DNA from 2 places in the Amycolatopsis sp. NPDC051102 genome. Region 1 is predicted to be linked to the other one. Evidence: riboswitches for the same ligand, from Rfam matches in the RefSeq annotation. Region 1 holds a riboswitch; the other holds the start of a gene.
What was found. A riboswitch is a leader RNA that binds a small molecule or an ion and turns the genes downstream of it on or off. The one in region 1 is predicted to bind S-adenosylhomocysteine.
Positions count from the first base shown of each region.

Region 2: it holds a riboswitch for S-adenosylhomocysteine, as region 1 does, so the genes downstream of both, metH (methionine synthase) here and ahcY (adenosylhomocysteinase) in region 1, are expected to answer to the same signal.

Region 1 is NZ_JBFBBT010000002.1:396,803-411,530, forward strand. Features, by position in the region: gene AB0M93_RS07720 (discoidin domain-containing protein) at 1-565, opposite strand, end outside; gene AB0M93_RS07725 (discoidin domain-containing protein) at 1,041-3,251, shown strand; gene AB0M93_RS07730 (FAD-dependent monooxygenase) at 3,153-4,688, opposite strand; gene AB0M93_RS07735 (MBL fold metallo-hydrolase) at 4,685-5,647, opposite strand; gene AB0M93_RS07740 (MarR family transcriptional regulator) at 5,745-6,275, shown strand; gene ribA (GTP cyclohydrolase II) at 6,290-6,901, opposite strand; gene AB0M93_RS07750 (LysE family translocator) at 7,037-7,669, shown strand; gene AB0M93_RS07755 (cobalamin-independent methionine synthase II family protein) at 7,699-8,757, opposite strand; gene AB0M93_RS07760 (DUF3040 domain-containing protein) at 9,012-9,275, shown strand; gene AB0M93_RS07765 (DNA polymerase IV) at 9,345-10,373, shown strand; gene AB0M93_RS07770 (TetR/AcrR family transcriptional regulator) at 10,406-11,080, opposite strand; gene AB0M93_RS07775 (diiron oxygenase) at 11,170-12,060, shown strand; gene AB0M93_RS07780 (GNAT family N-acetyltransferase) at 12,101-12,583, shown strand; S-adenosyl-L-homocysteine riboswitch at 12,615-12,692, shown strand; gene ahcY (adenosylhomocysteinase) at 12,774-14,234, shown strand; gene AB0M93_RS07790 (hypothetical protein) at 14,356-14,511, shown strand.
Region 2 is NZ_JBFBBT010000010.1:69,963-84,690, reverse strand. Features, by position in the region: gene AB0M93_RS26540 (cellulose-binding domain-containing protein) at 1-889, opposite strand, end outside; gene AB0M93_RS26535 (hypothetical protein) at 1,396-2,865, shown strand; gene AB0M93_RS26530 (AfsA-related hotdog domain-containing protein) at 2,994-3,797, shown strand; gene AB0M93_RS26525 (carboxymuconolactone decarboxylase family protein) at 3,839-4,648, shown strand; gene AB0M93_RS26520 (HAD family hydrolase) at 4,645-5,346, shown strand; gene AB0M93_RS26515 (NAD(P)-dependent alcohol dehydrogenase) at 5,373-6,374, shown strand; gene AB0M93_RS26510 (cellulose binding domain-containing protein) at 6,713-9,466, opposite strand; gene AB0M93_RS26505 (sugar porter family MFS transporter) at 9,764-11,173, shown strand; gene AB0M93_RS26500 (TIGR03619 family F420-dependent LLM class oxidoreductase) at 11,228-12,082, opposite strand; S-adenosyl-L-homocysteine riboswitch at 12,341-12,419, shown strand; gene metH (methionine synthase) at 12,434-14,728, shown strand, end outside.

The DNA of each region.
Region 1 (14,728 bases):
AGCCGGGGCAGTTGCCGTCGTCCTGGTACGAGGACGCCTGACCGGACTTCCCGTACGACAGCAGGACGTCACCGGGCTGGGTCGTGCCGCCCCCGCCGTAGACCTGGAACTCCCAGAGCGAGTAGCCGTACTGCGTGGCCCGCTGGGTGCCGGTCAGCCGGACGTACCGGCCGCTGCCGGTGACGTTCAGGGTCTGGGTCCCGCCGGTGGCGGTGGTCGTCGAGTACAGCGTGGTCCAGGCGGCACCGTCGGCGGACGCCTGGAGCGTGAACGCCTTGGCGTAGGCGGCTTCCCAGCTGAGCACGACCTGCGTCAGCTGCTGGGCCGAGCCGAGGTCGACCTGCAGCCACTGCGGATCGCTGAAGCCGCTCGACCAGCGCGTGCCGGGGTCGCCGTCGACGGCGGCCGAGGCGGGGAAGGCGGCGGACTCGGTCGAGGACGCCGTCACCGGGCGCCCTTGGGAGAGCAGGACGGGCGCGGCTTGGGCGGCCGGCGCGGTGAACAGGGCGGCCAGGGTCAGGGCGAGGACGGCGAGCACCCGGGTCCTCGGCATGCGGCGTTGCATGGGCACCTCCACGGCGAACCGGCGCCGGGGCGGCCTTGCCCCGGCGCGGATCGGCTCACGTGGTCTTCGGCGCGGGTGTGGGTCCCGGCCGTCGGCACGCTCTTAGTTCAAGATATAAATAAAGAGCCGTAAAATGTCAACGCCGCAGCGCCGGACGGTCGCGGACCACACCGGACACTGGTCCGGGCGAGGAGAATCCGCCGTGGATCCTTGACGCGGGCGAACCTCCCGCTGTTAACTGCCATCTCACCGACGGAACCGGTTCCGTGACCGCCACCGGAACGGCTCCGCCGCGACACGCACCTTTCGGGCTGACTGGTTCGCGCTCCTCGCACCACCCGGTACCGCTCCTCCGGCTCACGGCGCCGGGCGGGTGACCTGGGGGCGAACCCGCCGCACCACCCGACGCCGGCGCGAGCTGTGGGGCTCGCCCGGCCCGTTTCGCACGTCCTCCCCCCGATCAGCAGGCAGGCCGATGAGATCAACGACGTTCTCCCCCGTACACCGCCTCCTCGTCATCGCCACCACCTTCGTCACCGCGGTCACGACCGCGGCGGTGGTCGGCTCCGCACCGGCACAAGCCGCCGCGTGCGGCACCACCAACCTCGCCCAGGGCCACCCCGCGACGGCGTCCTCGACCGAAAACGGCGGCACCCCCGCGTCCGCCGCGGTCGACGGCAATTCCGGCACGCGCTGGTCCAGCGCCTTCAGCGACCCGCAGTGGCTGCAGGTCGACCTCGGCTCGGCCCAGCAGCTCTGCGACGTCGCGCTCAGCTGGGAAGCCGCGTATGCGAAGGCATTCAGCGTCCAGCTGTCCACCGACGCGAGCAACTGGACCACGGCGTACTCGACGACCACCGGCGCCGGCGGCACGCAGACCGTGCCGCTGTCCGGCACGGCCCGCTACCTGCGGGTCTACGGCACCCAGCGGGCGACCGGCTACGGCTACTCCCTGTGGGAAGTGGCCGTGCACGGCTCGGGCGGCAGCACGATCCCGCCGACCGACCCGCGCAACCCGGACCTCGGGCCGAACGTGTCGGTGTTCGACCCGTCGACCCCGGCCGCGACGATCCAGAACCGGCTGACGCAGATCGCGGACCAGCAGCACACCAACCAGTTCGGCAACGAGCGCTACGCCGTGCTGTTCAAGCCGGGCACCTACAACGCCGACGTCAACCTCGGCTTCTACGAACAGGTCGCCGGGCTCGGCCTCTCCCCCGACGACGTCAACCTCAACGGCCACGTGCGCGTCGAAGCGGACTGGCTGCAGCAAGGTGACAATCCGGCCAACAAGGGCAACGCGACGCAGAACTTCTGGCGGTCCGCCGAGAACCTGTCGGTGACACTGCCGGCCGGCCAGGTCGAACGCTGGGCCGTCGCGCAGGCCGCGCCCTACCGCCGGATGCACCTGCGCGGCAGCCAGATCCAGCTGTGGAACGGCGGCGACGGCTGGGCCAGCGGCGGCCTGATCGCCGACAGCAAGATCGACGGCGTCGCCGTTTCCGGCTCGCAGCAGCAGTTCCTGACCCGCAACAGCGAGCTCGGCGGCTGGCAGGGCGGCGTCTGGAACATGGTGTTCGTCGGCTCGACCGGCACCCCGCCGGCGTCGTTCCCGAACCCGCCGGAGACGGTCGTCGGCCAGACCCCGGTGATCCGCGAGAAGCCGTTCCTCTACGTCGACGGCTCGGGCAGCTACAACGTGTTCGTCCCGGGCCTGCGGCAGAACTCGTCGGGGACGAGCTGGGGCCACGGCGCCCCGGCCGGGCAGTCGATCTCGCTCAGCGAGTTCTACGTCGCCCACCCGTCCGACTCGGCCGCGACGCTCAACGCGGCACTGGCCGCGGGCAAGAACCTGCTGGTGACCCCGGGTGTCTACCACCTCGACCAGTCGCTGAACGTCACGCGCCCGGACACCGTGGTGCTCGGCCTCGGCCTGGCGACGCTGATGCCCACCAACGGGACCGCGGCCATCACGACGTCCGATGTGGACGGCGTGAAGATCGCCGGGCTGCTGATCGACGCGGGCGCGGTCAACTCGCCGGTGCTCGTGCAGATCGGCCAGCCGGGCTCGACCGCGAACCACGCGGCCGACCCGACGTCGCTGCACGACGTGTTCTTCCGGATCGGCGGCGCGGCCGTCGGGAAGGCCACCCAGACGCTGGTGGTCAACTCGAACAACGTCATCGGCGACCACATGTGGCTGTGGCGCGGCGACCACTCGTACGGCGTCGGCTGGAACGTCAACACCGCGGCGAACGGCCTGGTCGTCAACGGCGCGAACGTGACGATGTACGGCCTGTTCGTCGAGCACTACCAGCAGTACGAGGTGCTCTGGAACGGCAACGGCGGCCGGACGTACTTCTTCCAGAACGAGATGCCCTACGACCCGCCGGACCAGGCGTCCTGGTCCAGCGGCGGCGGCCGGCAGGGCTGGGCGGCGTACAAGGTGGCCGACTCGGTGACCAGCCACGAAGGCTGGGGCCTGGGCAGCTACTGCTTCTTCAACACCAATCCGTCCATTGTGGCCAGTCATTCGTTCGAGGTGCCGAACAACGGCGGGGTCCGGTTCCACAACCTGGTGTCGGTGTCACTCGGCGGTGTGGGCACGATCGCCCACGTCATCAACGATGCGGGTGACGCCGCGAACACCGGGCACCAGGTGAGCCCGCTGGTCTCCTACCCGTAACACCGCGGCGACGTACGCGTCCGGGCGGACCAGCCAGGCTTCGCCCGGACGCGCACCCAGCGCCCCGCCCACCGGGATCGCCACCGACCGCACGCCCTCGGCCCGCACGCCGGGGGTGGTGAGCATCAGGAACCCCTGCCGGGCCAGGTCGCGCAACCGTCCACTCGCGACGGTGACGTCCGGGAGCAGCACGCCCGGCCCCGGCGGCGGCAACGCGCCCCGCGGCGGCCGTCCCGCGAACGGCCGGTCCGGATCCGGGGTGGTCAGTGGCGAATCCGCGTACCAGAACGGTTCGGCCAGCCGGCCCGAGTCGACCTGCTCGCAGGCGGCCGGGTCGTGCGCCGCCCGCGTGAGGACGTCGAGCCGGCGACGGTGTTGTCCGGCGTCCTGGGGCACCAGGAAATCCATCGTGGCCGTGGTGACGGCGGCGTTCTCCACCGCCGCCGCGTACCGCTCGGCGTGGTAGCTCTCCAGCAGCTCCTCCCCCGCGTCACCGCGCAGGACGGCGGCCAGCTTCCAGGCCGCGTTCTCGGCGTCGGCGACCCCGGAGTTGAGGCCGCGTGCCCCGAACGGCGCGACGAGGTGCGCGCAGTCCCCCGCCAGCAGCACGCGCCCGACGCACATCCGGTCGACGAGCCGCGTGTGGAAGCGGTACACCGATCGCCAGCGCACCTCGTACGGCCGGTCGCCGATGATCGCCCGGATCCGCTGGTCGAGCGCGCCGCCCGACTCCTCGGCCGTGAGGTCGTAGTCCGCGGGGACCTGCCAGTCGATGCGGAACTCCGAGCCCGGGCACGGGTGGATGAGCACCTGGCGACCCGGGTTCCACGGCGGGTCGAAGTAGAACCGCCGCTCCGCCGCCCAGCCGGGCAGATCGGCGCGGATGTCGCAGATCAGGAACAGATCCCGGAACGACACGCCGCCGAGGTGCTGCCCGAGCGCCCGCCGCACGGTGTCGCCCCGCGCGCCGGCGCAGGCGATCGCGTAGTCGGCCTCGATCCGGCGTGGCCCGTCCTTCGTCTCGCACTGGATTTCGACGCAGCCGGGCTGGGTCACGCCGGTGACGCGGTGGCCGCGGCGGACGTCGATCAGCGGCTGCCGCGCGACGAGCTCGTCCAGGACCGCCTCGACGCGGGCCTGCGAGAGGTTGACGAACGGCGGCAGCGCGGACCCCGCGTCCGGCAGCGTCAGCGAGAACAGCTCGCGGTCGCGGTGGAACGTCCGCGCGGTCGTCCAGGTGAGCCCTTCCTCGGCGAGGCACCCGGCGCCGAGCGACGCCCAGACGTCCAAGGTGTCCCGTTGCTGGCAGATGGCCTTGGACCCGACGGGGTCGCGCACCTCGTGCTCGTCGACGAGCACCACCGGTACGCCCCAGCGCGCGAGCAGCAGCGCGGCCGTCTGGCCGACCGGGCCGCTGCCGAGGACGGCGACCGTCATCCCTGGAGCTGGTCCCAGACTTCGCGGTCGCGTTCGGCCGTCCAGACCACCGGCCGTTCGATGCCGCCCAGCTCGTCCCACAGCCGCGAGACGTCGAAGGGCAGGCAGTGCTCGAAGATCGGCCAGTGGCCGTACTGGTCGTGCAGGGCCGCGTGGGTGCGTTCGAAGGCTTCCTTGAGCGTGCCGCCGGCGTCGCGGACCGCGCCGACCTCGCGGAGCATCGTGGTGAGGAAGTGCCGGGTCTGCGCGACGGCGGCGTCGGCCGCCTCCCGGCCCCGGCTCACCCCGCCGCGGCCGCCGATCAGCGTCTCGGCCCCGAACGCGGCCACCCGGTCCAAAGTGGACGACGCCCAGTCGCGGTGGAACGCGTCGCCGGTGTACAGCGCGGCTTCGGCTTCCACGAGGTCACCGGCGTAGAGGATCTTCTCGCGGGGCAGCCAGGCGACGATGTCGCCCTCGGTGTGGCCGCGCCCGCAGTACTGCAGCACGAGGTCGCCGCGGTCGCCGCCGAGGTCGATCGTGAGCCGGTCGGAGAAGGTCAGCGTCGGCCAGGTCAGCCCGGGCACCGACTCGGCGCCCTTCGCCAGCCGCGGCATCCGGCCGAACTCGCTTTCCCAGTCCTCCTTGCCGCGCTCGGCGACCAGCGCGCGGGTGTTCTCGTGCGCGACGATCACCTCGGCGTCGAACGCCGACGCGCCGAGCACGCGCACGGCGTGGTAGTGGCTCAGCACCAGGTAGCGCACGGGTTTGTCGGTGTGCTCGCGCAGCTTCGCGAGCCACTCGGCGGCCGCGACCGGGGTGGCGAGCGCTTCGAAGCAGACGAGGAAGTCCTCGCCTTCGATCGCGCCGATGTTGGGGTCACCCTCGGCGGTGAGGGCGTAGACGCCGTCCGCGAGGACTTCCAGGGTCTGCGCTTTCTCCGCCAGGTCGGCCGAAGAGGCGAAGGCTTTCTTCGTCACGGCGAGCGCTCCTCGATTGTCAAAGGATTGACTACCTTCGGGTCAGGCTAGCCCCGCCGGCCCCCGCGGGGAACCCCCGTTCGCCTAACCTGGCCGCATGACGGACCGACCGGCCGACCTCGACTACCTCTCGTTCGTCGACTACGCGATCGGGAAGACGCAGGCCGAGCTGCCCGCGACCGACCCGGTGGCGATGCGCCTCGGCCTGACGCTGCACCGCCTGGCGGGGGCGCTGGTCTACGACTGGGAGTCGACGGTCCACCGCCCCCGCGGCTGGAGCTGGGGCGGCTTCCGGGTGCTGTTCGTCCTGTGGCTGGCGGGCCCGCTGGAGTCCCGCCACGTGGCCCGGCTCGCCGGGATGAGCCGCGCGGCGGTGTCGGCGCTGGTCAAGACCCTGGAGCGGGACGGCCTGGTGACCCGCACCCAGGTCCCCCACGACCGCCGCGCGGTCCGCCTGACCCTGACGGAGGCGGGCCACACGGCGGTGACCGACGCCTACCAGGAGCACAACACCCGCGAACAGGCCTGGGCGGCGTCCCTGACCCCCGCGGAACAGACCACCCTGATCGGCCTGCTGGAAAAGCTGACGACGAGCCCGGCGGCCGCGGCGGCCCAGCGCCTGGCCTGAACCGACCCTCCGGGTCAGCTCGCCAGGCCGGGCAGGGTGAGCGTGTGCCCGGTCTGCTCGGCCTTCGCGCGCAGGTACCGGACGTTGTTCTCGGTCGCGAACACGCCCGTCGGGACCTGGTCGCGCACGGCGATCCCGGCCGCGCGCAGCTGCGCCGCCTTGTCCGGGTTGTTGGACAGCAGGTCGACCCGGCCGACACCGAGCGCGCCCAGCATCTGGGCGGCGACGGTGTAGTCGCGGGCGTCTTCTGGCAGGCCGAGCGCGGCGTTCGCGGCGTAGGTGTCGAGGCCGCCGTCCTGCAGGGCGTACGCGTCGAGCTTGTTGTACAGCCCGATGCCCCGGCCCTCCTGGCGCAGGTACAGCAGGTAGCCGCCGGTCTCGGAGATCCGCGCGACGGCCTCGGCCAGCTGCGGGCCGCAGTCGCAGCGCGCCGACCCGAAGACGTCACCGGTGAGGCATTCCGAGTGGGGCCGCACCAGCGGCACGTCGCCGGGGGTACCGAGGACGAACGCCAGGTGCTCACCACCGTCGGCCAGCCCGCGGAAGGTCACGGCCTCGGCGTCGACCGCGACGCCGCCATCGAGCCGCAGCGGGATCCGCACCCGCGTCCGCACCTCGGCCGTCATGCCGTCGCCCCTGGAGTCACCCACAAGATCGACCCTACACGAAGTTCAAATTCGAACATCCGCACCGGCACGGCGTGCGGGCGCGACGTCGTCCGGCGGGAAAACCACTGGCAGCCGGGTCGTATTCTCAGGGTCATGATCCCCGGGGCCACCGCCGTATCGTTCCTGCTGGTCGTCGTGCTCGGGGCGATGTCGCCCGGGCCCGACTTCGTCGTCGTCACCCGCTCATCGCTCGCCGGGGGCCGGCGGGCCGGGATGGCCGCCGGGCTGGGGATCGCGCTCGGGGTCTTCGCCTGGGTCGTCGCGATCGCCCTGGGGGTCGCCGCCGTGCTGACCGCCTCCGCGATCGCCTTCACCGTCGTCAAGCTGGCCGGGGCGGCCTACCTGGTCGTGCTCGGGGTCAAGGCCTGGCTGGCCGTGCGCCGCGGCGAATACCGGGATCTCGGGGAGGCCACCGGTGCCGCGCGGCTCAAGCCCGGCGCCGCCTTCCGGCAGGGGCTGGTGACCAACCTGCTGAACCCCAAGGTCGCCGTGTACTTCCTGGCCCTGCTCCCCCAGTTCCTCCCCGCGGACGGCGCCACCCTGCAGACCCTCGAACTGGCCGCCATCGCCACCGCCGGCACCGTGCTGTGGTTCGTCACCCTCGCCGTGGTCGTCGGGGCGCTGAAGCGGTTCTTCAGCGCCGGGCGGGTCCGCCGGGTCCTCGACGCCGTGCTGGGCAGTGTGCTCGTCGCGCTGGGGCTGAAGGTCGCCGCCGAAACGGCGTGAGCCCGCCTCCGGGCCCACGCCGCCGGCGCTCAGAGGATCTCGGAAGCCAGGCGTGTGCCGTCGACGCGGGCCTTGATCTTCGCGAAGGCGATGTCGCGCGAGGTCGACGTGTCGTCGGCGAACGGCGAGAACCCGCAGTCGTCGCAGGTGCCGAGCCGCTCGGCCGGCACGTACTTAGCCGCGGTGAGCACCCGGTCCCTGACCTCTTCCGCCGTCTCCACCCGCGGGTCGATCGGGTCGATGACGCCGACGAAGATCCGCTGGTCCGCCTTGAGGTGGTCGGCGATCACCCGCAGCGCGCGCTCGGGGTCGGCTTCGCTGGCCAGCTGGACGAAGAAGCGGCCGGCCTTCAGGCCGAACAACGCCGGCAGCAGGCCCGCGTAGTCGACGTCGAGGCTGTGCACCGAGTCCTGGTCGCCGCCCGGGCAGGTGTGGACGCCGATCTTCGCGCGTTCCTCGGCGGTGAACCGGTCGAGCACCGCGTTGTTGAGGTCGACGAACTGCCGCAGCAGACCGCCCGACGGGTCGAGCTTCAGCGACAGCCGTCCCTCGGTGAAGTCGATCTGGACGCTGTCCGCGCCCGCGTCGAGGCTGCCCCGGATGTCCGCCTCGGCCTCGTCGACGAGGTCGGCGACGAACTGCTCCTGCGAGTACCCCTCGATCCCGTCGGCCGGGTAGATCAGCGAAAGCGCGGACGCGGCGATCACCGCCTGCTTGACGGGCCGGTCGGTAAGCGTTTTCGCGCGCGTCAAGTACGAGTCAGCGTGGGTCGCGTAGCGGAAGGGGCCCGCGGTCAGCCGAGGCAGCTGCCGGGTGTGCCCGTCGGCGAACGGGATGACGACGCCGTCCGGTGCCAGCGCTTCGAGGCCGGCCAGCGGGTACGTGGCGAAGCTCGGTTTGCCCTGTTCGCCGTCGCTCAGCACCGGCGAGCCGGTCTCCTCGAACCGGCGGATCGTGTCCGCCAGTGCGCGGCTCTCCAGCTCGGCGAGCGCGGCGGCGTCGATCCGGCCGGCCGCGAACTCGCCGAGGGCCTCGACCAGGTAGCCGGGACGCGGGATGCTGCCGATCGGTTCGGTGGGCAGGGTCATGGAATCCTCCGCTTGCTTGAAGGTCCTGACCGGGCACGGGCACGACGCCAGGACGTGGCCGCCCCCAGCCGTCCGGCCGTGACCGGCCACGTTCACGCAGCAACTTAACGTGGCGAAGCCCGGTCACGGAGCGCGGATCACCCGGTCGGCCCAGAGAAAAGCACGAAATCGGAAGGCGTTCGGCGGTTCGCGAGGAGGACGATTGGGTATTCGCTACGGCGATACGGCGGGTTCGGCGCCGAAGGAGTGCCCCGATGCTCAGTCACCACGATCGCACCGAGCTCGAGAAGATCGAGCGCAGTCTCGAACTCAGCGACCCCGACCTGGCTGCCGCGCTGCGCGACGGCCGGCGCCCGAAGTCGCGCGCGCTCCGCTCCACCCTCCTGATCGTCTTCGACGTCACCGCCGTTGCGTTGCTGGTCCTGGGCCTCGCGCTGCCCGACCCCGGCGTGACGCTGTGCGGGATCATCGCCCTCACCGGCACCGTCTGGACCCACGTGGCGCGGCACGGGATCTGAGCACCTCGTTCCGGTCAGGACGGCGCCACGGGCCGACGGCTGAGCGAGGTCTGAGGCAGACTGGGCGACGTGAAGTGGGTCCTGCACGTCGACCTCGACCAGTTCATCGCCGCGGTCGAGATCGCCCGCCACCCGGAGCTGCGCGGCAAGCCCGTCGTGGTCGGCGGCAACGGCGACCCGGCCGAACGCGCCGTCGTCGCGACGGCGTCGTACGAGGCCCGCGAGTTCGGCGTTCAATCCGGCATGCCGCTGCGGATCGCCGCCAAGCGCTGCCCGGACGCCGTCTTCCTGCCCAGTGACCCGGACGCCTACCTCGAGGTATCGGCGCGGGTGATGGCCGCGGTGCGGGAGCTGCCGGTCGTGCTCGAGGTGCTGGGCTGGGACGAGGCGTTCGCCGGCGCCGAGACGGCCGGCCCCGAGGCGCTGGCGGCGTCGATCCAGGAGGCGGTGGCACGCGAGACCGGCCTGTCGTGCGCGGTCGGGATCGGCGACAACAAGCTGCGGGCCAAGCTCGCCACCGGGTTCGGCAAGCCGGGCGGGATCTTCCGGCTGACGCAGGAGAACTGGTGGGCGGTGATGGCGGCCCGCCCGACCGACGCGCTGTGGGGCATCGGCGGCAAGACGGCGAAGAAGCTCGCTTCGCTGGGCATCCACACCGTCCTGGACCTGGCGGGCGCGGACCCGGCGGAGCTCGCCGCGCACTTCGGCCCGAAGACCGGGCCCTGGCTGCGGCTGCTCGGCGGCGGCATCAGCGACGCCGAGGTGAGCGCGACACCGTGGGTGGCCCGCTCCCGCAGCCGCGAGACGACGTTCCAGCGCGACCTGACGGACCCGGCGGAGATGGCGGCCGAGGTGTCGGCGCTGGCGAAACGCGTCGCCCAGGACGTCCTCGACGAGGGCCGGCCGGCGGCGCGGGTCGCGGTCAAGGTGCGGTTCGTGCCGTTCTTGACCCACACGCACAGCATCACGCTGCCGGAGCCGACGTCGGACGCCGCCGCGATCGACCGCGCGGCCCGGGAGGTGCTGGGCATGTTCACCCTGACCCGCGCGGTGCGGCTGCTGGGCGTGCGGGCGGAATTCCGGCGCGAGGAGTCGTGAGTGGTAAGGAGGGTTAGAACTCGCCTTAACACTCACGACGAGCCGCGGGAGACCTCGTCCGGCAGCGGCAGCGGCTGGTCCGGGTCCACCGTGACCCCGCCGGCCCGGAGCGTGTGGTCCAGCATCGCCCAGATCGTGCCGGTGAGCTGGCCGGTCAGCTGGGCCAGGCTGAGCGTGCCCGGGTGGTCGAGCCAGCGGGTCGTCGCCGACTCGACGTAGCCGACTAGGCCGAAGGCGATCGTGTCCGCCGGGGCCGGGTCGAGGCCGAACGCCGTCAGGTAGCCGGTGAACAGCCCGCTGAGGTGGCGGGCGATCGCGCCGCGGACGTCCGGGCGGTCGTCCGGGCCGCCCGGCAGCGTGCGCGTGAGGTAGCGGTGCAGGTGGGCGTGCTCGGTCAGCCAGCGCAGGTGCGTCGAGATCACCGTGGAGATCATCTCGTTCGGCGAGCCTTCGGGGTGCCACAGCGGCGCGAGGTCGGCCGTCACCAGCTCGGCCGCGCGCTGGGCGATCGCCCGCTGCAGGTCGGCCGCGCCGTCGAAGTGCCGGTAGAGACGGGTGCGGGCGACGCCGGCGCGCTCGGCGATCTGCTCGGTCGAGACGTCCGGGCCGTGCTCGGCGATGGCGGCCAGTGCCGCGTCGACGAACTCGGCGCGCCGCCGCTCCTGCTGGCCCGCCCAGCGCGCGGCCCGTCCGTCGACCTTGGTCACGGCGGAAGCCTACTCAGGACCGGCCGGGCGGTGTACGCTCCCCGAAGTAACTAGTACACCGCGTACCCCCTACTTTTCCGGAGGTCGCCATGGGCGTCGAGGCCCAGGACCGGGACGTCACCGCGGCTCGCCTGCTCAAGAGCTCCGCGAAGAACTCCTACGACCCGTACGTCGACATCGACTGGGCCGCGCCGCTCGCCGAGGGCAAGGCGTACATGCCGCTCGAGCGCGTCTCCCTCTACGGCACCGATCTCTGGGCGAAGCTGACCCCGGAGCAGCGGATCGAGCTGTCCAAGCACGAGATCGCCAGCATCATGAGCGTCGGCCTGTGGTTCGAGATCGTCCTCATGCAGCTGCTGGCCCGGTACGTCTTCGACCTGGACGCGCGCACCGAGCACGCGCAGTACGCGATGACCGAGATCGGCGACGAGACCCGGCACTCGGTGATGTTCGCCCGCACCGCCGAGCGGCTCGGCGTCCCGCGCTACGGCGTCCCGAAGGTGGTGCACCGCGCCGCGAAGGTGTTCGGCGCGACCGCCGCCGGCCCGTCGATGTTCGCCAGCGTGCTGGTCGCGGAGGAGACCACCGACCGGCTGCAGCGGTCGATGATGGACGACGACGGCATCCAGCCGCTGATCCGCTCGGTCAACCGCATCCACGTGGTCGAGGAGGCCCGGCACGTCCGGTTCGCCAAGGAGGAGGTGCTGCGGGAGACACCGAAGCTGTCGAAGGCGGCCCTCCAGCGGCACCGGCTGCGCACGGCCCTGGTCGCGTTCGGCGTGATCGACAGCATGGTCGACGCGCGGATCTACCGCAGCGTCGGGATCGACCCGCGCGAGGGCCGCGCCGCGGCACTGGCGAACCCCCACTTCCACGAGACCCGGCGCTGGATGGCGGAGAAGATCGTCCCGTTCCTGCGCGAGGCGGGCCTGATCGGCGGCCGCTCCGAGAACATCTGGCGGCGCGCACACCTGGTGTAATCCGTTCGCACGCCGCGCTGGTTTCGGCCAGGATGCCCGGGTGATCACCACCAGGACGGCCCGCGCCGAGGACGAAGCCGCGCTCGCGAAGATCGACGAGCGCACGTGGACCCCGGCTGTCTCCCCCGCCCCGGCCCCGCCGGCCGGAACGCCGTTCTTCGGCGACGACACGCGTCCCGAGGACCTCCTCGTCGCCGAGCAGGACGGCGTGGTCGCCGGGTACGTGCGGCTCGGCGAGGGGTTCGGCATCCCCGCCCACCGGCACGTGGTGGTGATCGACGGGCTCGCCGTCGACCCGGACCGGCAGCGGCTCGGGATCGCGGGGCAGCTCGTCGACGCCGCCGTGGCCGAGGCGCGGCGGCGGGGCGCCCGGAAGGTGACGCTGCGCGTGCTCGGGCCGAACACCGGCGCCCGCCGGGTCTACGAGCGGTGCGGGTTCGTCGTGGAAGGCGTGCTGCGGGGCGAATTCCGCATCGACGGCCGCGACGTCGACGACATCCTCATGGCGCGCCCGCTCGCTTGACAGCCTCGCGGCCGCTTTGCCATCCTGGTTCCGGGCCGAGAGGCGCTGCGACGGAAATCCTTCCGCCACGCTCGGCCCGTTACCACGACTCCAAGGGCGCCTCCCGCGAGGGAGGTGCCTTTTTCTTTGTCCGCAAGGACTTTCGTGCCTCCCGAGCGTTCCGTCGACGAACTCCGGAGTGCACCGAAAAATGAGTGACAAACTCCAGAAGCGCAACGGCCTCGACTTCGCCGTGGCCGACCTCACGCTGGCCGACGCCGGCCGCACCCAGCTGCGGCTGGCCGAGCACGAGATGCCCGGCCTGATGGCGATCCGCCGCGAATACGCCGCCGCGCAGCCGCTGAAGGGCGCCCGCATCGCCGGGTCGCTGCACATGACCGTGCAGACCGCCGTGCTCATCGAGACCCTGGTGGCCCTCGGCGCCGAAGTGCGCTGGGTGTCCTGCAACATCTTCTCCACCCAGGACGAGGCCGCCGCCGCGGTCGTCGTCGGTCCCGGCGGCACGGTCGACGCCCCGGCGGGCACCTCGGTGTTCGCCTGGAAGGGCGAGACGCTCGAAGAGTACTGGTGGTGCACCGACCAGCTCTTCGCCTTCCCCGGCGGCCAGGCGCCGAACATGATCCTCGACGACGGCGGCGACGCCACGCTGCTCGTCCACAAGGGAGTCGAGTTCGAGGCCGCGGGCGCCGTCCCGCAACCGTCCGAAGAGGACCCGGAGGAGTTCCGGATCGTCCTGGAGACCCTCCGCGCGAGCCTCGCCGCCGACGGCGACCGCTTCACCCGGATGGCCAAGGAGATCCGCGGCGTCACCGAGGAGACCACCAACGGCGTCAAGCGGCTCTACAAGCTCGCCAAGGACGGCGAGCTGCTCTTCCCGGCGATGAACGTCAACGACTCCGTCACGAAGTCCAAGTTCGACAACAAGTACGGCATCCGGCACTCCCTTGTGGACGGCCTGAACCGGGCGACCGACGTGATGATCGGCGGCAAGCGCGTCCTCGTCTGCGGCTACGGCGACGTCGGCAAGGGCGCGGTGGAGGCCCTGCGCGGCCAGGGCGCCCGGGTCTCGGTCACCGAGATCGACCCGATCTGCGCGCTGCAGGCGGCGATGGACGGGCTCGACGTCGTGGAGCTCGACGACGTCGTCGAGCAGGCCGACATCTTCATCACCACCACCGGCAACTTCGGCATCATCTCGGCGGCGCAGATGGGCCGGATGAAGCACAACGCGATCGTCGCCAACGTCGGGCACTTCGACAACGAGATCGACATGGCCGGCCTGGCGAAGCTGCCGGGGGTGGTGAAGAAGGAGATCAAGCCGCAGGTCCACGAGTGGACGTTCCCGGACGGCCACGCGATCATCGTGCTGTCCGAGGGGCGGCTGATGAACCTGGGCAACGCGACCGGCCACCCGTCGTTCGTGATGTCGAACTCCTTCACCAACCAGGCCATCGCGCAGATCGAGCTGTTCGCCAAGCCCGGCGAGTACGCCACCGACGTCCACCGGCTGCCCAAGCACCTCGACGAGAAGGTGGCCCGCCTGCACCTCGACGCCCTCGGGGTGAAGCTCACCAAGCTGACGAAGGCCCAGGCGGAATACATCGGCGTCGACGTCGAAGGTCCGTACAAGCTCGATCACTACCGGTACTGATCCAAGATTGCTCCATTCGCCGTAGTTTGGTTTATCCGGAAACTGGCCATCCTCCCGTCGAGAGCGCATCCGCCCGGACGGCACGGAGCCGGGCCGGGTCTCATGCGAAGGAGTGTGTCAAGTGATCATTCTCGGTGTGATTCTGCTTGTCATCGGGTTCATCGTGGGCATCCCGGTGCTGTACACCATCGGTATCATTCTCGCGGTGGCTGGCGTGGCACTGGCCATCCTGGGCGGCACCGGCCGCCGGATCGGTGGCCGGGCGCACTGGTACTGATCCCGAGACCTCGCCGCGGCCTGGCGCGCGTCAGCAGCAATGCTGGCCGCGCCAGGCCGTTCGGCCTGTCCGCACCACCGCGGAAAGGCAAGGGCAGAGTAAAATCTGCCGCGAAGCCACGAAAAATGACCGCGAGGACGAATCCGGTCCGGCGAAAATTCCGTTGCCGGTAAAAAACGCACCGGCAACATCGCCTGTCAGGTAAATCGCGAACGCG
Region 2 (14,728 bases), on a different contig from region 1:
GGCTCTGCGCGGGCAGCGTCGCGTCGTCGGACTCGCGGTTCCACTGCAGGGCCTGGTTCTGCCCGCCGGCGCGCAGGTCGCGGCCGTTGTCGGCGGTGTCGTGCATGGCCATGAAGGCGACGTGCCCGGTCGGCAGCGCCGTCGTGTGGCGGACCCAGAACCGGCCGAACAGCGGGCCCGAGCCGAGGCCGGTGAGGCTGGTGCCGAGGAACGCGTGGTTGCAGTAGCCGCCCTGGCCGGTGACCTTGACCGAGCGGCTGCCCGAGTGCGCGACCGTGCCGTCGACGGCGACCGTGCCGGTGCCGGTGCAGTTCGCCGCGCCCACGGTCCAGCGCCCGCCCGGCGTGCTGCCGGTCTGCTGCTCGAAGTCGTCGCAGATCGTCGCGGACGAGCAGCCGGCGGGCGGCGGCCCGGACGTCGTCGTGGTCGGGGTCGTCGGCGTGGTGGGTGTCGTGGGGGTGGTCGGCGTGGTCGTCGTCGGGGGTGCGGGGTCGCCGCACGACACGCCGTTCAGCGCGAAGTCGGTGGGCGTGGCGTTCGTCCCGCTGTAGGTGCCCTGGACGCCGAAGGAGACCGTGCCGCCGGCGGGCAGCGAGCTGTTGTACGGCAGGCTTTCGGCGGTGACCGCGGTGCCGGACTGCCGGACGGTCGCGTTCCAGGCCGACGTCACCGACTGGTTCCCGGCGTAGTGCCAGGTGAGCGTCCAGGAGGAGAGCGCGGTGGCGCCGTTGGTCACCGCGATGTCGGCGGTGTACCCGGTCTGCCACTGGTTGACGCGGTAGGCGACCGAGCACGCGGGCGCGGCGGCGGCCGGCCCGGCCACGACGACCGCGGTGGTGCCCGCCGCGGCGAGGCAGAGCGCGGCGAGGGCGCCGGCGAACCTGTTCATCGGGTCCTCCCGGGACGCGGACAGGGGCGCCGTGGCCTGCACCACGACGCCCCTGGGTGGTGGCCGCGTTCTGGCGAGGCGACCTGGCATGGGAGCGCTTCCAGCCGCGGTGAAGGTAACCCCCGCGTGTCGGTCTTGTAAAGCGCGACCCGGACGCGGCCCGATCCGGTGGTCCGTTTTCCGGAACCGGGCCGGCTTCAGTGTCCACTGAACACTCCTGAACGGCCGAATCCGTTGGGGCGCAGGCCATGTCCGTGGTCGCGCTGCGCCACCGGGCCGCGGGCCCTGACACCGCCGTTGGGGTGGTTTCCGGGAATCCGCGGCAAGATCACGAACGAGGTCTCGCGGCCGCCCGTGTTGGGAGCGCTCTCAGCGTTCACTCTTGTTGCGTACTCAACCTCTCGGGAATCGCGCGGTCCCGGCCCCGTGACGTCCTGGGCTCCCGCGGTCACGCTGCGGTACTGTCGTCGGAGTGCACCCGTACTCCGGAAATCGTTGGATGAACGATGAGTCGACAGGCCAAACCAGGGAGTAAGCCGTACCGTGCACAACTGCGCGACCGGCTGGCCGCCTTGGGCTTCCCCGAGGAGGCGATTCCGGCCCGGGTGGCGGAAAACCTGATCGTCGAGTGCGGGATCCCGCCGCGCACCGCGTGGCGGCTGGCGTCCGAGCTTTCGCTGGACGTCGCCGCGCACCAGTACAACGCGGTCACCGGCGACCCCCGCGCGGGCATGCGCGGCACGCGCATCTGGGAGTACGAGCAGTGGCCCGAGCGCGGTGTCCGGCCCACGATCGCCGCGCTGCGCGTGCTGGCGCAGGTCTACGGCACCGGCTGGAAGTGCCTGCTGGGGCTGCGTGACCTCGAGCAGCTGCCGGCCAAGGACCTCGCCGAGTACCACGCCGAGGCGGAGCCCCCGGCGCTCGTCGCGCCCGAGCCCGAGTCGCCGCCGGCGCGCACCCTCGCGCGCGCCCGGGTCCGGCCGGACGAAGCCCGGTTCGACGACGAAATCGGGGCAGGCGCCCTCGATGACGCGATGCTGCTCACCACGACGAACGTCGACGACGTCCAGCTCGACGACCTGTGGTCGGACCTCGACTTCCTCGCCGGCTCCTACACCCGGACCGCCCCCGAATCGATCCTCGGCCAGCTCGCGGTGATCGAGGAGCGGACCTCGGCCCTGCTCAAGGGCCGCCAGCGGCCGAAGCAGACCCGGGACCTCCTGCTCATCGGCGCGAAGTCCAGCGCGATGATGGCGTGGATCGCGGGCGACCTGGGCCGGTACCGGCTCGCGCGCGACCTCAACTCCGCGGCCTGGCTCTACACCCAGTACGCCGACGACTTCCTCGCCCGGCGCTGGGTGCGCACGTCCCAGGCGCGGGTCGCGTTCTGGGCGGGCAACGGCATCGAGTCCGCGAAGCTCGCCGCCGACGGGCTCAACTACCACGCCCCCGGCCGGCTCACGGACGCGCCGCTGATCCTCGCCGAGGCGCGCGGCTGGTCGTCGGTGCAGGCCGAACAGCAGGTGCTGGACGCGATCGCGCGCTGGAGCAGCATCGAGGACCCCGACCCCGGTCCCGGCGGCGACGACCGGTTCTTCAACATCACGAAGGACCGGCGCCACTACATGGCGGGCAACTCGCTGCTGTCGGTCGGGCAGGCGTCCGCCGCGCTGCGCGAGTTCTCGACCGCCCGCGAGGCCTTCGAGAAGCTGTCCCTGGAGAACCGCTGGGAAGCCATGGACCCGATGATCCGGATCGACACCGGCCGCGCCCACCTGCGGCTCGACGATCTCGACGCGGCCGCCGCACAGGTGGGACCACTGCTGGACGCGGGGGTGGGCAAACAGCCGGACATGGTGCGGGCCATGCTGAAGCTCATGGCCACCGACTTGTCCGCACCGCGCTGGCGTTCGGCCACGACGGCCCGCGACCTCGCCGAGGCACTCCTGGACGCCCACGCTTCGGCGCGGCCGTGACTGTGACATCGGGGGCTTCGCCCCCAGCCGGGGGCTCCGCCACCCGGAAACCTCCGAAAGAATGTGTGACCTCCAGGGCTTCGCCCCTGGCCGAAGTGCCCGACCCGATCCGGACGGAGGCTGCCCACGTGGCGCCCGACGATGTCTCGTGCCCGCAGACCCCGCGCCGGGAGATCCCGGCGCTCGCCGGCCACACCCGGCGGGACGTGGTGGTCGTCGCCGACCGCTTCGCGCGCTTCGCCCGCGGGGACCGCGTGCTCACCCTGTCGGGCCTGCTCGGCCTGCTCGACTCCGGGGCGCTGCGGGCGTCGGGCTGCCACTGGGTCGTCCACCTCGGCCAGGGCATCGACTGCACCGACGGCGACCTGCTCGAAGCCGCCTGCGACAAGACCGAAGGGACGGTGTGCCTGGCCGACCCGCAGGCGTTCCGGCAGGCGCCCGAACGGCCGGCGATCGTCCACAAGGACCGGCCGGAGAACGTGCTGCTCGCCGGCGTGCACAGCCCCGTGCCCGAGCACTGCCGGGCCGAACTGCGGATCCACCGGGACAACGAACTGGTCCTCGACCACCACACCGGCGAGCACGTCCAGGGCATCGTGATCATCGAGGCGATGCGGCAGATCTGCATCGCCCAGTTCGAGACCGCCGTCCGCCCCGGCCTGGCCCCGGTCTCCTACGCCGGGGTCTGGCAGCGGATCGACCTGTCCTTCGAGGACTTCCTGTTCCCGCTGCCGGCCACGGTCGAGTCGCTGATCCTCGAGTCCGACCTCGGCCGGGACACCAACCTGAAGTTCCGCGCCACCACGGCGGTGCGCCAGCAGGGGCGCACCGTGGCCACCGCGGGCATCGAGTACTCGATGATCGCGCAGGGCCGCATCGACACCCTCGAACGGCGCAAGGCCGACCAGGCCACCCGGGCCTACCTCGGCTGAGCCGGATCCCCGCACGAACCCCGAAGGGAAACCACCGCACGATGTCCGACGTTCAGGAGCAGGACCGCTCCGCGTCCTTCGCCCAGGGCCTGAAACTCATCCAGCAGCTCGGCGGCGTCGAACGACCCGCCGTGCTGGACCTGTTCGAGAGCATCGGGGAAGCCGAGTTCGGCGAGCAGTGCGTCGGGCTCATCTACGGCGACGTCTACCACCGGCCCGGGCTGCCGCTGCCGGAACGCCAGCTGGTGACGGTCGCCGCGCTCACCGCGCTCGGCTACGCGGGCTCGCAGCTGCAGTTCCACGCCAAGGCCGCGCTCAACGTCGGCTGCACCCGCCGCCAGCTGGTCGAAGCCGTCATCCACGTCAGCTCGTTCGCCGGGTTCCCGGCCACGCTGAACGCGCTGACGGCGCTCAAGGCCGCCTTCGAGGGCCTGCCCGAAGACGAGCCGGCGCCGAAGCAGGCGGCCGTGCCGTGGGCGGGCATCGAGGACCGGTACGAGCGCGGCCTGGCCGCGATGAAGGCCGTCGACGGCGAGGCGGGGGAGAAGGTCGCCGCGGCGCTGGCCGACATCGCCCCGGACCTGGCCAGGTACATCATCGAGTTCACCTTCGGCGAGGTCTACACCCGGCCGCACCTGGACCTGCGCCGCCGCGAGATCGTCACCATCGCCGCGTGCATCGCGCTGGGCACCGCGCTGCCGCAGCTGAAGGTGCACATCCACGGCCTGCTCAACGTCGGCGGCACCGAGCAGGAGGTCGTGGAAACCGTGCTGCACCTGGCGTTCTACTGCGGCTTCCCGGCCGCGCTCAACGCCATCGCGGCCGCACGGGAAGTGTTCGCGCAGCGATGACCGAGTTCGAGAAGCTGCACGTGGTCGCGCTCGACTGCGACGGCGTGCTCATCGACGACACCTACCTGGCCATGATCGCCCGGTTCGTCACCGAGCACGGCGGGGTGTACGACGCCGCGGCCGAGCGGGACGTGATCGGCCTGCGCGACATCGTCGTCGCGGAGAAGATCACCCGGCTCTGCGGGCTGGACCAGCCGGCCGAGGAGACGCTGAAGCAGCTGTGGGCGGCGCGGCAGGAGTACCTGGCCGAGCACCCGATCCGCGTCGCCGAAGGCGCGCGGGACTGCCTGGCGGCGCTGGCGAAGCTGCCGGTGCGGCTGGTCTGCTACGGCGGCCGGACGCGCGAGCACACCTTCGACCGGTACCTCGGCGAGTTCGTGGACCTGCTCGATCCCGAGGTGCCGTACGTGAGCATCAACGAGCACCGCCCGGGTGTCGACCACATCGCCCGGACCGTGTTCGGCGTCGGCTTTGACGAGATCGTGTTCGTCGACGACGTCAGCCGGGTGGCCGAGGACGCCCGCGCGCACGGCGCCGGGTTCGTCGGCTTCCCGGCGAGCCCCGCCCACGCGCGGCAACGGGACTTCATGGCCTCCTCCGGTGTCCGGCACTTCGCCGGTTCGCTCGGCGAATTGACCCCGGAACTCCTGGCGATCGTCGACGGGGAGCTCGCGACTTCGACACACTGGGCTCGTTGAGGAGTTCCCCCACCCCTGGAGCCGCTGTGAAGTTCTTTTCCCTGCCCCGTCCCGGCGCCGAGCTCGTCCTCGGCGAGCGTGACGTGCCCGAGCCCGGTCCCGGAGAGGTCCTGGTCCGGTTGCGCGGGTGGGCGCTCAACGCCCGCGACCTGATGATTTTCAAGGGCTTCTACCCGAAGCCGGTGAAGCCGGACGTGATCCCGCTGTCCGACGGCGCGGGCGAGGTCGTCGCGGTCGGCGACGGGGTGCGCGCGTGGTCGGCGGGGGACCGGGTCGCCGCGACGTACTTCCCGGACTGGCTGGCCGGTCCCGGCACGCCCGAGAAGACCGCGGACGACCTGGGCGGCACGCTCGACGGCGTGCTCGCCGAGTACGCCGTCTTCGCCGAGGACGCCCTGGTCGCCGTCCCCGCGCACCTGGACTACGCCGAGGCCGCCACCCTGCCCAGCGCCGGCGTGACGGCGTGGCGGGCCGTCGTCGAAGAGGGCCGCCTGGCACCCGGCCAGTCCGTGCTCACCCTGGGCAGCGGCGGCCTGTCGACGTTCGCGCTGCAGTTCGCCGCGCTCGGCGGCGCCCACGTCGTCGCGACGTCGAGCTCGGACGCGAAGCTGGCCCGGCTGCGCGAGCTCGGCGCCGCCGAGACGCTCAACCACGCGACGACCCCGGAGTGGGGCGCCGCCGTGGCCGAGCTGACCGGCGGCGGCGTCGACCACGTCGTCGACGTGGGCGGCGGTGGCACGATCGGCCAGTCGATGATCGCCGCGCGGTACGGCGGGCACGTCAGCGTCGCCGGCGTGCTGACCCACGAAGGCGGCGCCGACCCGATCCTCGTGCTGGTCAAGCAGCTGACCCTGCGCGGGCTCACCAACGCCTCCCGCGAGACGTTCCAGGCGATGAACCGGGCCGTCGAACGGGCCGGCCTGAAGCCGGTGATCGACCGCCGGTTCGGCTTCGACGAGATCGCCGACGCCGTCAAGCACCTGGAGTCCGGGACTCACATCGGCAAGGTCGTGCTGGAGAGCGCCTGAGCGTTCGCTGTCCGCCGGGTAAGTTTTGCCGGTGCCGGTGGGTATTTTCGTCACCACCGGGTGGTGTTTCCGCAGCTCAGCGCGGGTGTGTGGGGGCGAAAAAGTCCTCTTTGGGCAGGAATGGCGGCTACCCGCGCCACCAGGGAGAGTGGTGGTCACCGGGAGATCGCCCGAGCAGGCTGCGGCTGCTCGGGCCGAGCGCCCGGACTGGGGGCGCGGGGAGGGGGTTTCAACCGCCTGGGGGTGGGTTGAAACCCCCTTCCCGCCCGCGGCCCCAGCCGACGGCCCCGGATGACTCGTCCAGGACCGGGGATCTGGACGAGTCATTCCGGACCGGCTCAGCTCGTCGTGCAGGCCCGCCCGTTGAGCGAGATCGAGCCGGGCCGGGAGTTCACCATCCCCGAACTCCCGGTGAAGCCGAACTCGGCGCTCCCGCCGGCCGGAACGGTGCGGTTCCAGCCCGCGTCGAGCGCGGTCACCGCCGCGCCGCTCTGGGTGACCTGCGCGTTCCACGCCTGCGTCACCTGCTGGCCGTCGGCGAACGTCCACGTCACCGACCAGCCGGTCACCGCGGCGCTGCCGGTGTTGCCGATCTTCACCGAAGCCTGGAACCCGCCCTGCCACTGGTTGGTGACCGTGTAGGCCGCCGTGCAGGAGCCTGTGGGCACCGGGGCGGTGGTCGTCGGCGTGGTCGGTGTCGTGGGCGTGGTGGGTGTCGTCGGGGTGGTCGGCGTGGTCGACGTCGGGGGCGGCGGCTGGCTGCCACCGGACTCGCCCACGATCACGCCCCGGCCGTTCGTGCCCACGTAGACCCGGCCGTACACCCGCGGGTCCCCGGTCAGCGCCGCACCGATGTTCCCGTACTGGTGCTGGTCGTCGTTGATCCGCGTCCACGAACTCCCCGCGTCGTCCGACCGGAAGATCCCGCGCACCCCGCCGATCTTCGCGATCGTGTACAACGCCGGATACGTCCGCCCGGCGGCCGCCTTGCCGAACCCGACGTTGTCGGCTTCGGCGACGTTCGCCAGCTTCGTGAACGAAGCCCCGGAATCGGTGGAGTGCCAGAGCCCGTACGCCGTGCCGGAGCCGCCGGCCAGCCAGATGTCCCCGGCCACCCCCGGCAGCGCCTTGAAGTGCGCGGAGCCGGACGGCAGCCCGGTGGCCGCGGTCGCGGTGAACGTCGCGCCGCCGTCGGTGCTGACGTAGAACTTCCCGGCGGCGAACCCGTAGAACCGCTTCGGGTCGGCCCGGTCGGCCTCGACCACCGCGCCGGCCGGGATGCCGGCGGACGCCGTCCACGACGAGCCGAAGCCGGCGGCGTAGCTGACGTTCGCGCCGTCCGGGCTCCAGACGAAGCGGCTGCCGTCGGCGGCCGCGGCCACCGTGCCGCCGCTGGCGTTTCCGCCCGGTTCGGCGCCCTGGAACCAGTTCTTCCCGCCGTCGGTGGAGAAGGCGATCCGGTTGTCGTTGGGCCGCGCGGAGCGATCCAGCGTGCCCACGCGCACGATCGTCGCCGGGCTCAGCTCGGCGTAGTCCAGGCTGGTGGTCGTGGTGAAGACCGGCTGGGTGTACATCGTGGCCGGGACCGCGTCGAGGCTGTCGTGCCGGAACCCGCCGATGTCGCCGAGGCCCGACAGCAGGGGCGCGCCCGACGGCGGGCTGATCAGGTCGAGCACCGCGGTCTCCTCGAGGCCGCCGACGACCGGCTTGATCGTGATCTTCCCGCCGCTGTCCCACTTCGTGAGGTCGGACGTGCCGTAGACGGTCGCGCCGGTGCCGTAGAGCAGGTGGTTCGAGTCGAACGGGTCGATCTCCACCGATTCCGTCATCCAGCCCAGCTTCGGCGACGGCACCGGGGGAGCGGGCTGGGTGCCGAAGGTCAGCCACGGCACCGAGGAGATGTCCTGGGTGTAGCGCAGCGACCGGTCGGGGTAGCTCGAGAAGTCCCAGATCCGGCTCCAGGTGGCGCCGCCGTCGGTGCTGCGGAAGAAGATCACGTCCGGCCACCACGACACCTGCGTCGCCACCATCAGCGTGTTCGGGTGCTGCCGGTCGATCGTCAGGCCGCTGTAGCCGAAGTAGTCGTCGGAGCTGTCGGAGGGGATCGGGCTGATCCGCGTCCAGGTGCCGGTCTTGATCGCGTACTTCCAGACGTCGCCCTTGGCGCCGTCGTAGGGGCCGCCGGTGTCGCTGGTCGCCAGGTAGAGGTAGCCGCCGGCGCTGTCGACGACGCCCTTGTGCGCCAGGTACCCGGTGGGCTGGCCGGCCAGCCGCGCCCACGTCGTGCCGCCGTCGGTGCTGCGGTAGACGGTGTTCTGCTTGTCCGCGACGCCGACGTAGATCGTCTGCGTGGCGCTGCCGCGGGTGCCGGTCGACGGGTCGAACGTCACCCAGGTGACGCCCTGGTTGTCGCTCTGGTAGCCGGTCGTGTCGTTCGGGTCGGCCACGTAGTTCCCGGGGTTGGGGAAGGCGGTGACCTTCGCCCAGGTGACCCCGGAGTCCGTGCTGCGCCAGAGCCCGTTGCCGCTCGGGGCGCCGAGGTAGAGGACGCTGTTGCGGTTCGGGTCGATCGCCAGCCGCTCGCCCATGCCGCGGCCGGGCATGTTGCCGCCGAGCTTGAACGGCAGCGCGGCCGCCTGCCAGGTCGCGCCGCGGTCGGCCGACCGCAGGATCGCGCCGGGGTTCGGGTCCCAGCTGTTGGTGTACATCCCGGCGGCGACGTAGACCCGGTTCGGGTCGACCGGGTCGGTGGCCAGGCTGACGACGCCGTTGTGCCCCCAGTCGGTCCAGCCGACCGAGTCGAGCAGCGGGAGCCAGCGCCCGGTGGCGGTGTTCCACCGGTACGCGCCGCCGATGTCGGTGCGGGCGTAGACCAGCCCGGGTTCGGTCTGGTTGAAGATGATCCCGGGGACGAACCCGCCGCCGGCGATCTCCGCGTTGCGCCACGTCGTCGCGGCGGCCGCGGCCGAGGCCGCCGGGGAGTCCTGCGCGCCGGCGGTGACCGCGAAGGCGGCCGGCAGCAGCACGGCGAGCGCGGACCCGATGAGGCGTCTCGCGGATCGGAACCGGGACGGGGAATGCGTTCTTGGCACGACGTTGTGCACCTTGGCCTCCACACTCTGGGAGCGCTTCCAGGGCGAAGGTAAACCAGCGTTCGGAGCGTTGTAAAGCGTTCGACGATTTCGGTGAGCCATACCGTCCACAGTGGAATCAACGACGGATCGCGCACGGCTTCGAGGCCAAGGCATGCCGCTTTTGTCGCAATCACATACGTGAACGCCGATCAGGTTTCTGAATCGTTATCAACGACTGTCTTGCCCGGGTATTTCCGGCGTGTGAATGTGGTGGCCGCTGGCTGGACTGGACCTACGAAAGAGGGCGACCCGGCAATGACCGATCCGGCAAGAACTGATCAGTCAAGTACACCGGCAGCACGGCACATCGGCCGGACCACGCTGTACTTCTTCGGCGCACTCGGCGGCATCCTCTTCGGTTACGACCTGGGCGTGATCTCCGGGGTGCTCCCGTTCATCGGGAAACTGTGGGCGCTGACCAGCTGGGACAAGGGCGTGATCACCGCCAGCCTGTCGGTCGGCGCGATCGTCGGCGCGCTGTTCTCCAGCCGCACCAACGAAGCGCTCGGCCGCCGCCGCACGATCATGGTCGCCGCGGCCATCGTCATCGTCGGCACGCTCGCGGCGAGCTTCTCGCCGACGTTCCTGCTGCTGGTGTTCTCGCGCCTGGTGATCGGGCTGGGGATCGGGCTTTCGTCGTCGACCGTCCCGACCTACCTGTCCGAACTGTCCCCGGCGAAGTGGCGGGGCGCGATGGGCGCGCTCAACCAGATCTTCATCGTGCTGGGCATCCTGATCGCGTTCCTGGTCAGCTACTGGCTCGGGCCGATCTCGGCCTGGCGGTGGATGTTCGCCGGCGCGATCGTGCCCGCGGTGATCCTGCTCGTCGGGCTGGTGTTCCTGCCGGAGACGCCGCGGTGGCTGGTCAAGAACGGCCAGGAGGACGAGGCCCGGCGGGTGCTGGCCAGTGCGCACGGCAGCACCGTGAACCTCGACGAGGAGATCGCCACCATCCACGAGGTCATCCGGCTGGACACCGAGGAGAAGCCGCGGATCCGCGACCTGTTCTCCGGGTTCGTGCGGCCGATGCTCGTGGTGGCCCTGCTGCTCGCGATCGGCCAGCAGTTCAGCGGCGTCAACGCCATCAACGCCTACTTCCCGACGATGCTGATCGGCCTCGGCTTCGCCACCCAGGCCGCGCTGCTCTCGGGCGTGCTGCTGGGTGTCACGAAGTTCCTGTTCACCGCGTGGGTGGTGTTCGTGGTGGACCGCTGGGGCCGCAAGCCGCTGCTGCTCATCGGCAACGTCATCATGGTGCTCACGCTGGTGGCGGCCGGGCTCGTGGTGCTGAACGTCCACGACACCGGCACGCGCGGCATCTTGATGCTGGTGATGATGGTGCTGTACCTGGTCGGCTACGAGCTCGGCTGGGGCGCGGTCGTCTGGGTGATGATGTCCGAGGTCTTCCCGCTGAAGTACCGGGCGACCGGGATGGGCGTCAGCAGTGTGGTCCTCTGGGCGGCGACGGGCATCGTGAGCGCGGTGTTCCCGATCATCTCCGACCCGAAGTCCCTCGGCATCGGTGGCTCGATGTTCCTGTTCGCCGGGGTGAACGTGGTCCTGTTCGGGCTCACCAAGTGGCTGGTCCCGGAGACCAAGGGCCGCTCACTGGAGCAGATCGAGCTCGACCTGCGCGCGCGGCAGAAGGTCGCGGCCAAGAGCTGACCCCGGGGGGTCGATCGCCGGCGGGGCACGGATTTCGTCCGTGTCCCGCCGGTTTCAGTGCGCGGGGGCGAGGGTGAGCTTCCCGGCCAGCCGCCCGATCCACGCTTCGACTTCCTCCGGTGCGCGGTCGGGGAGCCCGAAGATCGTCTCGGTCACGCCGAGAGAATCCAGGTGCGCCAGGCGTTCCGGGTCCGGCCGCTCGCCGAGCGCGCAGATCCGCGGCGCGCCTTCACGGCCTTCGGCGTGCCAGATCTCCTTGAGCAGCGCCACGTTGCCGTCCAGGTCCGAGTCGGCCGGCGTGGTGATCCAGCCGTCCGCGTGCCGCGCGATCCAGCGGAACGTCTTCTCGGTCGGGCCGGCGCCGAGCAGCACGGGGACGTGCGGCTGGACCGGCTTCGGCCACGCCCAGCTCGGCCCGAAGGAGACGAACTCCCCGTCGTAGGCGGCTTCTTCCTCCGTCCACAGTGCCCGCATCGCCTCGAGGTACTCGCGCAGTGCGGTGCGGCGCCGGTTCCCGGGCACGCCGTGGTCGGTCAGCTCGTCGACGTTCCAGCCGAAGCCGGCACCGAGCGTGACGCGGCCGCCGGAGAGGTGGTCGAGGCTGGCGATGGTCTTGGCGAGCGTGATCGGATCGCTCTCGACCGGCAGGGCCACCGCGGTGGAGAGCCGGATCCGCTCGGTGACCGCGGCCGCCGTCGCCAGCGCGACCCACGGGTCGAGCGTCCGGCTGTAGCGGTCGTCGGGCAGGGAGGCATCCCCGGTGCGCGGGTGCGGCGACTCGCGTTTGACGGGGATGTGGGTGTGCTCGGGGACGTAGAACGTCGCGAACCCCGCGGCTTCGGCGGCGCGTGCCGCGGAAGCGGGGGTGATGCCCCGGTCGCTGGTGAACAGCACGATTCCGTAGTCCACCCGCGGAGCGTATTAGAACGTGTTTCAGTTTTCAAGCGGGGTGCCGGTGACTTTCCGGAGTTCGACTATCACGCTTCGTGGCCTTGAGGGGTGCTCGATACCGGGCTGACACACTCGGCGAGGCAGTCGTGGCGCGGTCGGTCGACGGAGGTGCAGGGTGGCCCGGATACTCCATTGTGGACGGACATCGTCCCAGTCAGTGGACACCCCGGCGGGGCGGGATGGCGTGCGCGGGCCCGGTTCCGATACCGTGGACCACAGGCCGAGAGGCGCTGCAACGGACCACCGGGTCCGCCACGCTCGGCCGGGAATGACCAACCAAGGGCGCCTCCCGATCGAGGGAGGCTGCCGGTGAACACCCCGCACGAGTCAGAAGCACAGCTACGCGAGCTGCTCGACCAGCGGGTGGCGGTCCTGGACGGTGCCTGGGGCACCATGCTGCAGGGCGCCGGGCTGACCCCGGCCGACTACCGCGGCGACCGCTTCGGCGAGCACACCCACGACGTCACCGGTGACCCGGACCTGCTGAACCTCACCCGCCCGGACGTCATCCTCGACGTCCACCGCCAGTACCTGGCCGCGGGTGCGGACATCACCACGACGAACACCTTCACCGCCACCAGCATCGGCCAGGCCGACTACGGCCTGCAGGACCACGTCCGCGAGATGAACGTCCGCGGTGCGCAGATCGCCCGCCAGGCCGCCGACGAAGCCGGCGGCCGGTTCGTCGCCGGGTCGATCGGGCCGCTGAACGTCACGCTCAGCCTGTCGCCGAAGGTTGAAGACCCGGCGTACCGGGCGGTCACGTTCGAGCAGGTCAAGGCCGCGTACGCCGAACAGATCGCCGGTCTCGCCGAAGGCGGCGTCGACCTGCTGCTGATCGAGACGATCTTCGACACGCTGAACTGCAAGGCCGCGATCGCCGCCGCCCGTGAGGTCGCCCCGCACCTGCCGCTGTGGATCTCGGTGACGATCGTCGACCTGAGCGGCCGGACGCTGTCCGGGCAGACCGTCGAGGCGTTCTGGAGCTCCATCGAGCACGCGAAACCGCTGGTCGTGGGCGTGAACTGCTCGCTGGGGGCCGAGGAGATGCGCCCGCACGTCGAGGAGCTCGCGCGGATCGCCGACGCCTACGTCGCCTGCCACCCCAACGCCGGCCTGCCGAACGCGTTCGGCGGCTACGACCAGACGCCGGAGGAGACGGCCGGGCTGATCGGCGGCTTCGCCCGCGAAGGCCTGGTCAACCTGGTCGGCGGCTGCTGCGGCACCACCCCGGCGCACATCGCGAAGATCGCCGCGGAGGCGAAGAGCGTGGCCCCGCGCCGGGTGCCGGCGCCGCGCACCCACATGCGCTTCAGCGGGCTCGAGCCGTTCGGCATCGGCGCCGACACCGGGTTCGTGATGATCGGCGAGCGCACCAACGTCACCGGCTCCAAGCGGTTCCGCCGGCTCATCGAGTCCGGCGACCACCAGGGCGCGGTCGACGTCGCCCTCGAGCAGGTCCGCGGCGGCGCCAACCTGCTCGACGTCAACATGGACGCCGACCTGCTGGAGTCCGAGCAGGCGATGACGACGTTCCTCAACCTCATCGCGACCGAGCCCGAGGTGGCCCGGATCCCGGTGATGGTCGACAGCTCCAAGTGGAGCGTGCTCGAAGCCGGCCTGCGCTGCCTGCAGGGCAAGGGCGTGGTCAACTCGATCAGCCTCAAGGAGGGCGAGGAGCCCTTCCTCGCCCAGGCGCGCACCATCCGCAACTACGGTGCCGGCGTCGTCGTGATGGCCTTCGACGAGCGCGGGCAGGCCGACACCGCCGACCGCAAGGTCGAGATCTGCGGCCGCGCGTACGACCTGCTCACGCAGAAGGCGGGCTTCGCGGGCGAGGACATCATCTTCGACCCGAACGTCCTCGCCGTCGCCACCGGCATTTCCGAGCACAACGGCTACGCGAAGGCGTTCATCGAGGCGCTGCCCCGGATCAAGGAGCGCTGCCCCGGCGCGCGGACCAGCGGCGGCATCTCGAACCTGTCGTTCTCCTTCCGCGGCAACGACGTGGTGCGCGAGGCGATGCACTCGGCGTTCCTGTTCCACGCGGTCAAGGCCGGCCTGGACATGGGCATCGTCAACGCCGGCCAGCTCGCGGTCTACGAGGACATCCCGAAGGAGCTGCTCGAGCTGGTCGAGGACGTGCTCTTCGACCGCCGCGAAGACGCCACCGACCGGCTGGTCAGCTTCGCCGAGAACGTCAAGGGCAGCGGCACCAAGCGCGTCATCGACCTCTCGTGGCGCGAAGGCACGGTCGGCGAGCGGCTCTCGCACGCGCTCGTGCACGGCATCGTCGACTACATCGAGGACGACACCGAAGAGGCGCGGCAGCAGATGGCCCGGCCCCTCGACGTCATCGAGGGCCCGCTGATGGACGGCATGAAGGTCGTCGGCGACCTGTTCGGCTCCGGCAAGATGTTCCTGCCGCAGGTGGTCAAGAGCGCCCGCGTGATGAAGCGGTCGGTCGCCTACCTCGAGCCGTACATGGAGGCGGAGAAGGAGAAGGCGCGCCAGGAGGGCCGGCTCGCTTCGGCGGGCGGCCAGGGCAAGATCGTGCTCGCCACGGTGAAGGGCGACGTCCACGACATCGGCAAGAACATCGTC